Methylovirgula sp. 4M-Z18: one gene and its partner. The main gene of each other region encodes a partner of the protein of the gene in region 2 in a complex. Links are inferred from orthologs where the notes say so. Each region holds a gene or a part of one and is shown on either strand. Other genes may lie near its edges. The genes, in order: uvrA and mfd.

Region 1 (3,821 bases), 460 kb from region 2 along the record:
TGTCGGCGTCAATCGTCGGGTCGTCGACTCCGCACTGGCGCGGTGTCAGATCGTAGCGTGCGGTCCGGAAAATGATATCCCAGATCGGTAGCACCAGCGCGAAGTTGCAATCGTGGATGTGCGGTTCCTCGGGCGTCGCCATCATGTGATGGACGCGGTGAAAGCGCGGATCGACGAAGACCTTGTCGAGAATCGGGCCGATGATTATGAGAACCGTATATTCCGATGCCGACACGCCCATGAACGAGCCGACGATACCGGTAATGTTCCCGTTCGATGCCACCGATCTACGCCGCGGCCAAATAGGAATAGCGACTGCCGACACCGAAGAAGAAATCGATCATCGTGACGGCCCTGCCCACTCTACTCGGCCGCTTCGCTTTGCTTGGCCTTCAGCGGCCGTCGGTCCAGCACCTCTTTCAAGAATCGTCCGGTATGCGACCGTGGGACCTTGATAATGTCTTCCGGCGTGCCTTCGGCCACGATTTCGCCGCCGCCGTCACCGCCCTCTGGCCCAAGGTCGATGATCCAATCGGCGGTCTTGATGACCTCGAGATTGTGCTCGATCACCACGACGGTATTGCCCTGATCCACCAGTTCATGCAGCACTTCGAGCAGCTTCTTCACATCGTGGAAATGCAGGCCCGTGGTCGGCTCGTCCAAAATATAGAGCGTGCGGCCGGTTGATCGGCGCGCCAATTCCTTGGAGAGCTTCACGCGCTGCGCCTCGCCGCCCGACAGGGTGGTCGCCTGTTGGCCGACATGCACATAGTCCAGACCGACGCGTTTCAGCGTCTCCATCTTATCACGGATGGTCGGCACGGCCTTGAACAGATCGGCGGCTTCTTCCACCGTCATATCAAGCACATCGGCGATGCTTTTCTCCTTGAACTTGACCTCCAATGTCTCGCGGTCGTAACGCTTGCCTTTGCACACGTCGCAAGTGACATAGACGTCCGGCAGGAAGTGCATTTCGATTTTGATAACGCCATCGCCCTGACAGGCCTCGCAACGGCCGCCCTTGACGTTGAACGAAAACCGTCCCGGCTGGTACCCGCGGGCTTTGGCTTCCGGCAGGCCGGCGAACCATTCGCGGATCGGCGTGAAGGCGCCGGTATAGGTTGCCGGATTGGAGCGCGGGGTACGGCCGATCGGCGACTGGTCGATGTCGATCACCTTGTCGAGATGTTCGAGACCTTCGACCGTATCGTGCGGAGCAGGGTGCTCAATCGCCCCGTTGAGCCGGCGCGCGACCGCCTTATAAAGCGTGTCGATGATCAGTGTGGATTTGCCGCCGCCCGAGACGCCGGTGATGCAGGTGAACAAACCGACCGGCACCGAGGTCGTAACATTTTTCAGATTGTTGCCACGCGCACCGACAATCTTGAGCGCGCGGCCGGGTGCCGGCTTGCGCCGTTTTTTCGGCGTCGCGACCATGCGACGGCCGGAAAGATAATCGCCGGTCAAGGATTTCGGATCGGCTATGATCTCGTCGGGCTTGCCTTCGCTGACGATGCTGCCGCCATGGATACCGGCGCCGGGGCCCACATCGACCACGTAATCGGCGGTCAGGATGGCGTCTTCGTCGTGCTCGACGACGATCACTGTATTGCCGAGATCGCGCAGCCGGCGCAACGTCTCCAACAACCTGGCATTATCGCGCTGGTGCAGGCCGATCGACGGCTCGTCCAAGACGTAAAGAACGCCGGTCAGTCCCGAGCCGATCTGCGAGGCGAGGCGAATGCGCTGGCTTTCGCCGCCCGACAGCGTGCCTGACGAACGTGACAGGGTGAGATATTCGAGGCCGACGTCGAGCAGGAAAGTCAACCGCTCGCGAATTTCCTTCAAGATCCGTCCGGCGATCTCATTGCGCTTGGCATCGAGCTTGCTCGGCAGCTCGTTGACCCACGTCACCGCCTGCTTGATGGACAGATCGGTGATCTCGCCAATATGGCGGTGATCGACTTTGACCGCCAAGGCCTCCGGCTTCAGCCGATATCCATTGCAGGCGCGGCAGGGCGTTGCGGCCATGTAACGGCTGATTTCCTCGCGCGCCCAATCGCTTTCGGTTTCGAGATAACGGCGTTCGAGATTGTTGATCACGCCCTCGAACGGTTTCTTGACGTCATAGGCGCGCAGGCCGTCGTCATAGGAGAATTTCACCTCGTCATCGCCCGAGCCATACAGAATGACGTCGCGCGCTTTCTTCGGCAGATCGTCCCACGGCGTGTCGAGCCGGAACTTGAAATGCTTGCCGAGGCCTTCGAGCGTCTGCGTATAATAAGGTGAGGTGCTCTTGGCCCACGGCGCGATGCCGCCCTTGCGCAAGGTCAATTTGCCGTCCGGTACCACGAGATCGGCGTCGACTTTCTGCTGCGCGCCAAGGCCGCTGCACACGGGGCAGGCGCCGAAGGGATTATTGAAGGAGAACAGGCGCGGCTCGATCTCCGGAATGGTGAAGCCGGAAACCGGGCAAGCGAATTTCGACGAGAACATGACCCGTTTGGCCTCGCCTTTCTCGTCCTTCTCATCGGCGAGTTCGAGCACGGCGATGCCGTCCGCAAGTTCGAGGGCCGTCTCCAAACTATCTGCCAAGCGCGAGGCGATGTCGGGCCGCACGACGATGCGATCGACGACGACATCGATATCGTGTTTCAGCTTCTTGTCGAGCGTCGGTGCCTCGGCGATTTCATAGAACGTGCCGTCGACCTTCAGCCGCTGAAAACCGCGCTTCATGAATTCGGCGATTTCCTTGCGATATTCGCCTTTGCGGCCACGAATGACCGGCGCGAGCAGATAGGCGCGGGTCTTCTCGGGCATTGCCAGAATGCGGTCGACCATCTGCTGGACGGTCTGGCTTTCGATCGGCAGGCCGGTCGCGGGCGAATAGGGAATGCCGGTCCGCGCCCAGAGCAGGCGCATATAATCGTAAATCTCGGTGACGGTGCCGACGGTGGAGCGCGGGTTTTTCGACGTGGTTTTCTGCTCGATCGAGATCGCCGGCGACAGGCCGTCGATCTGATCGACGTCCGGCTTCTGCATCATTTCGAGAAATTGCCGCGCATAGGCGGATAGGGATTCCACGTAGCGGCGCTGGCCCTCGGCATAGATCGTATCGAAGGCCAGCGAGGATTTCCCCGAGCCCGACAACCCGGTGAACACGACCAGCTTGTCCCGCGGGATGGTGAGATCGACATTCTTCAGATTGTGTTCCCGCGCGCCGCGGATGGAAATGACGCGCGGATCACTGGCCGGAAACGGCAATGCATCGGTCTCGGAACCGGCGGCGCGGCGGCCCGCGCCGGCTTTCGAAGGTTTGGCTTTCATGAATGTACGGATCTCGTAGCGGTCGGCCCTGGTCCGACGGATAGCACATGTAATCTAAGCGCAGCCGCGATCAAGGTCGAGACCGGGAGGGGAACAAAATGGCACCATTCCTGACAGTTTCTGTCAGGACGCGCAAACCCGCGATTTAGCGCCTCCCGCAACCATAAATAGGAGCCATCCCGGTTCGACCGGCCTTCAGCCGCTTGTTCTCTGGGTGCAAAGCCTTTATGGCTGATGACAAGAGGGCGGAACAGCCTGGATTCTCAGTGAAATTGAGAGAGGGTGCCGGGCCTGGGACGTTAAATATTGGGGAGGATACGCGTGGCATCGGTCGTGACGGCGGACGCACCAAAGGCTTCGAAGCCTTGGTACAAGGTGCTTTATATTCAGGTTTTGACTGCCATTGTCTTGGGTGGGCTCCTCGGTTGGCTGGACCCGGCGCTGGCGACGAACGATTGGTTGAAGGCCCTGGGCGACGGGTTCATCAGCCTCAT
Region 2 (4,331 bases):
AACCGCGCGGTCGATGCGATGATCGATGCAATTCTCGCCGCGCGCGGCTCGCAGGACTTCATCACCGCCGTCCGCGCCTACGACCGCGTCTTGCTTTCCGGCTTTTACATCGTGCCGTGGTTTTATTCGCCACAGCAATGGATCGCCCATTGGACGACCATTGCCCATCCCGATAAAACGCCGATGTTCGGCATCACCTATGATATCGGCGCGTCGTTTGGGACGTGGTGGCATAAGTGATCAGGTCGCCGTCATTGCGACCCGCGCTTGCACGGTTCGCAATGACGGGGGCAAACAAATGCGCCGAGATAAACCTCTCACGCCGCCTTCTTCACCTCGGCCAACCCAACCAGCGCGCGCAAAATCACCTGCACACCGGCAAGCCGGGCATCAGCTGTCGCGAAATCGTCCATGAAGAAGATGCTCATGTCCGGGCGCACTTTGGCCAGCGAGCCTTGCTGCGCGACATAGCGCACCAGGCCTTGCGGATTGGCGAAGGAATTGTCGCGGAAGGCGATGACGACGCCCTTCGGGCCCGCTTCGACTTTTTCCACATGGGCGCGGCGGCAGAGCGCCTTGATCGCCATGAGCTTCAGCAATTGTTTCACTTCGTCAGGATAGGGCCCGAAACGGTCAATCATCTCGGCGCCGAAACTCTCGATCTCCTCGTCGGTTTCGAGATGCGACAAGCGGCGGTAGAGATTGAGCCGCAATTGCAGATCTTCGATATAGGTTTCGGGAATCGTGACCGGGGTGCCGATGCTGATGCTCGGCGACCAGACTTCCTCGGTCGGCGCCTCCACGCCCGATTTCAGTTGCTCGATCGCATCCTGCAACATCTGCTGATAGAGTTCGTAGCCGACTTCCTTGATGTGGCCCGATTGCTCATCGCCGAGCAGATTGCCCGAGCCGCGAATGTCGAGATCATGCGAGGCGAGCTGGAAGCCCGCACCAAGCGTATCGAGGCTCTGCAGCACTTTGAGGCGCCGCTCGGCCTGCACCGTCATCGCCTTCTTGGCATGAACGGTGAACAGGGCGAATGCACGCAATTTCGAGCGCCCGACGCGGCCGCGCAATTGATAGAGCTGCGCCAACCCGAACATGTCGGCGCGATGGACGATGAGCGTATTGGCGCGCGGAATGTCGAGGCCGGATTCGACGATAGAGGTCGACAGCAGAATGTCGTACTTGCCATCGTAGAAGGCCGACATCTTGTCTTCCAATTCGCTCGCCGCCATCTGGCCATGCGCCACGACGAATTTCGCCTCAGGCACATGGGTGCGCAGGAATGCCGCCGCATCGTCGAGATCTTCGATGCGCGGACACACATAGAAGCTTTGGCCGCCGCGATAGCGCTCGCGCAAAAGCGCCTCGCGCACAATGAGTTCGTCGAAGGGCGTGACGAAACTGCGCACGGCAAGGCGATCGACCGGCGGCGAGGCGATGATCGACAATTCGCGCACGCCGGTGAGCGCCAATTGTAGCGTGCGCGGGATGGGCGTCGCGGACAGCGTCAGCACATGCACTTCCGCCCGCAGTTCCTTCAACCGCTCCTTGTGCCCAACGCCGAAATGCTGCTCCTCGTCGATGATGACGAGGCCGAGGTCCTTGAACGAAACGGTCTTGCCGAGCACGGCGTGAGTGCCGACGACAATGTCGATGCTGCCGTCGGCGACTCCCTGCTTCACCGCTTTGAGATCTGCCGAACCAACCATGCGCGAAAGCTGGCCGATCTTGATCGGTAAGCCTGCGAAGCGTTCGACGAAACCGCGATAATGCTGGCGCGCCAGCAGCGTCGTCGGGACAACAACGGCGACCTGCTTGCCGTTCGCGGCGGCAGCGAAGGCCGCGCGCAAGGCCACCTCGGTCTTGCCGAAACCAACGTCGCCGCAAATGAGGCGATCCATCGGACGACCGGCTTTCAGATCGTCCAGCGTCGCATCGATCGCGCCAAGCTGATCCTCCGTCTCGTCATAGGGGAAGCGCGCGCAGAACTCATCGTAAAGCCCTTCGGGCGCAGTCAGAACCGGCGCCTGCCGCAACATCCGCTGGGCCGCGATCTGGATGAGCGCATGCGCCATCTCGCGGATGCGATTCTTCATCCGCGCCTTGCGCGTCTGCCATCCGGCGCCGCCGAGACGGTCGAGCTGGGCTTCCGTATCTTCGGAACCGTAACGTGACAGAAGTTCGAGATTTTCGACCGGCAGAAACAATTTATCGCCGCCAGCGTAATGCAGCTCCAGGCAATCGCGGGGCGCGCCGGCCGCTTCGATATTCTTGAGGCCGATGAAACGCCCGATACCGTGATCCACGTGCACGACGAGGTCACCCGCCGACAAGGTTGCCACGTCGCTCAGGAAATCCTGTGCACGGCGCGCCTTCTTGCGCGACCGCACCAGACGGTCGCCCAAAATATCCTGCTCGCCGAGCAGCACGATATCGCCCGCCTCGAACCCCTGTTCGAGGCCGAGCACCGCGACCGGCAACGTCTCCTGCGGCAGCCTGAGCGCCTGCGGCAGCGACGAGACATTCTCCGTCTTCGCCAGGCCGTGCTCATGGATCACCGAGGCGAGGCGCTCGCGCGACCCGTCCGACCAGCCGGCAAGAATGACGCGGCGGCCTTGCGTCCGCAGCGCGCGGATATGCGCCACCGCAGCGTCAAACACATTCGCGCCTTCCTGCGCGCGCTCGGCCGCAAAATTGCGGCCCAAGCGGCCGCCGCAATCGACCGCCTCGTCGCCCGGCAAGGCGAACGGCGACACGCGCACCACGCTTGCTGCGTCGAGCGTCGCGCGCCATTCCTCCGGTGCGAGATAGAGCCGGTCGGGCGGCAGCGGTTTGTAGACCGATTTTGCCGGATCCTCGTCATGCGCGGTCTTGCGCGCATCATAATAATCGGCGATCTGCGCAAGCCGCTCGGCCGCGGCATCTTCGCCATGATGGTCGAAGACGATCGGGCTCCCCGCCACATAATGAAAAACGCAGTCCATCGTCGGGTGGAACAGCGGCAGCCAATGTTCCATGCCGGGATAACGGCGGCCTTCCGAGACCGCTTCGTAGAGGGAATCGCTGCGCGTCTGCGCGCCGAATTCCGTCACATAGGCTTGGCGGAAGCGGCGCATCGTCTCTGAGGTCAATTGCAATTCGCTCATCGGCACCAGATCGAGCGAGCGCAATTGCATTTGCGTGCGCTGCGATTCGGGGTCGAAGCTGCGGATTGATTCCAGCGTCTCGCCAAAGAAATCGAGTCGCACCGGCAGCGGCATGGTCGGCGCGAAAAGATCGAGAATGCCACCGCGCACCGCATAATCGCCGGTGTCACGCACGGTCGAGGCGCGCTGAAAGCCGTTGACTTCGAGCCAGCGCGTCAAATCCTCCATATTGACCGAATTGCCCGGCGCCGCGGAAAAGCTCACATGCGCGAGCCATTCGCGCGGCGGCACGCGCTGCACCAGGGCGTTGACAGTGGTCGAGAGAATGCGCGGCCGCTCAGCCGACGAGCGCGAACCGGCCAGACGTGCCAGCACAGTCATGCGCTTGGCAGCAATCTCGCTGTTCGGCGACACGCGGTCATAGGGCTGGCAATCCCATGCCGGCAAATGCAGCACCTCGATCTCGGGCCCGGCAAAGGCGAGCACGTCCATGAAGCTCTGCGCCCGCGCGCCATCGCGCGCCACATGGGTGAGCACGACGGCGCGATCCTCCGCCCGCGCGCTGAGCGCACGAGTCAGATCGGCGAGAACGAACGCGTCGAAGCCATCGGGCAGCGAGCCGAGCGTCAGGCTCCCGCCTTTGGCGATCAGATCTTTGGCACGTTGCAGCGCAGTCACGAAAACCTCAAAGATGCACAGGCTTCAAACGGGTGTGGAACGCTTTCATGCGCCAGAACACCGGCGTGTCGAACGCGGCCGGCACGGGCGTTTTGTCCGTCATCCAGTTCAGCATGTCCTGGTCCTGCGCCTCGATCAGCGCTTCGAAATCATCGAGATCCGCATCGGCCATGCCGCCAATCTCCGCATCGGCAAAAGCGCCCATGATCAAATCCATCTCGCGCATACCCCGGTGCCACGCGCGATAAAGCGCCTTGCGGCGGCGCGGATCGAGATCGGCGCTGGAAATCTGCGTGCCCATCGGCGTCTCCAAACAAAAATAACGCCCGGCAAGAATTTGGCGGACGATGCGTGGCCCGTTATATAGGGGTTCTCGATTTGTTTGTCAGTAAGAATGCAACGGGATGCGCCCTACTCTGCTTACTCCACTCTTTGCCGCCGCCACGGCGCTCCCCGGCATCGGCCCGAAAATCGCGAGCCTGGTCGACCGATTGCTCAGCG

What was found.
Region 1: the proteins of mfd (region 2) and uvrA are in contact, whole or in part, in a crystal structure (PDB 4DFC), measured with the Escherichia coli proteins. The link is inferred for Methylovirgula sp. 4M-Z18 from one-to-one orthologs.

The regions. Positions count from the first base shown.
Region 1 is NZ_CP149574.1:2,167,633-2,171,453, reverse strand. Bases 164-3,675 are described here. They hold uvrA (excinuclease ABC subunit UvrA), read right to left. Parts: upstream 3,328-3,675; coding sequence 364-3,327; downstream 164-363. Other genes in these bases: dctA (C4-dicarboxylate transporter DctA), read left to right, coding at 3,643-3,675; V9T28_RS10075 (sterol desaturase family protein), read right to left, coding at 164-283. Outside these bases: more of V9T28_RS10075, read right to left, coding at 1-163; more of dctA, read left to right, coding at 3,676-3,821. UniProt on the Escherichia coli protein: The UvrABC repair system catalyzes the recognition and processing of DNA lesions. UvrA is an ATPase and a DNA-binding protein. A damage recognition complex composed of 2 UvrA and 2 UvrB subunits scans DNA for abnormalities.
Region 2 is NZ_CP149574.1:2,632,485-2,636,815, forward strand. The notes cover bases 118-4,139. They hold mfd (transcription-repair coupling factor), read right to left. Parts: upstream 3,831-4,139; coding sequence 318-3,830; downstream 118-317. Other genes in these bases: V9T28_RS12205 (extracellular solute-binding protein), read left to right, coding at 118-240; V9T28_RS12215 (FAD assembly factor SdhE), read right to left, coding at 3,838-4,131. In the rest of the region: more of V9T28_RS12205, read left to right, coding at 1-117; ATP-dependent DNA helicase RecG, read left to right, coding at 4,235-4,331. UniProt on the Escherichia coli protein: Couples transcription and DNA repair by recognizing RNA polymerase (RNAP) stalled at DNA lesions. Mediates ATP-dependent release of RNAP and its truncated transcript from the DNA, and recruitment of nucleotide excision repair machinery to the damaged site.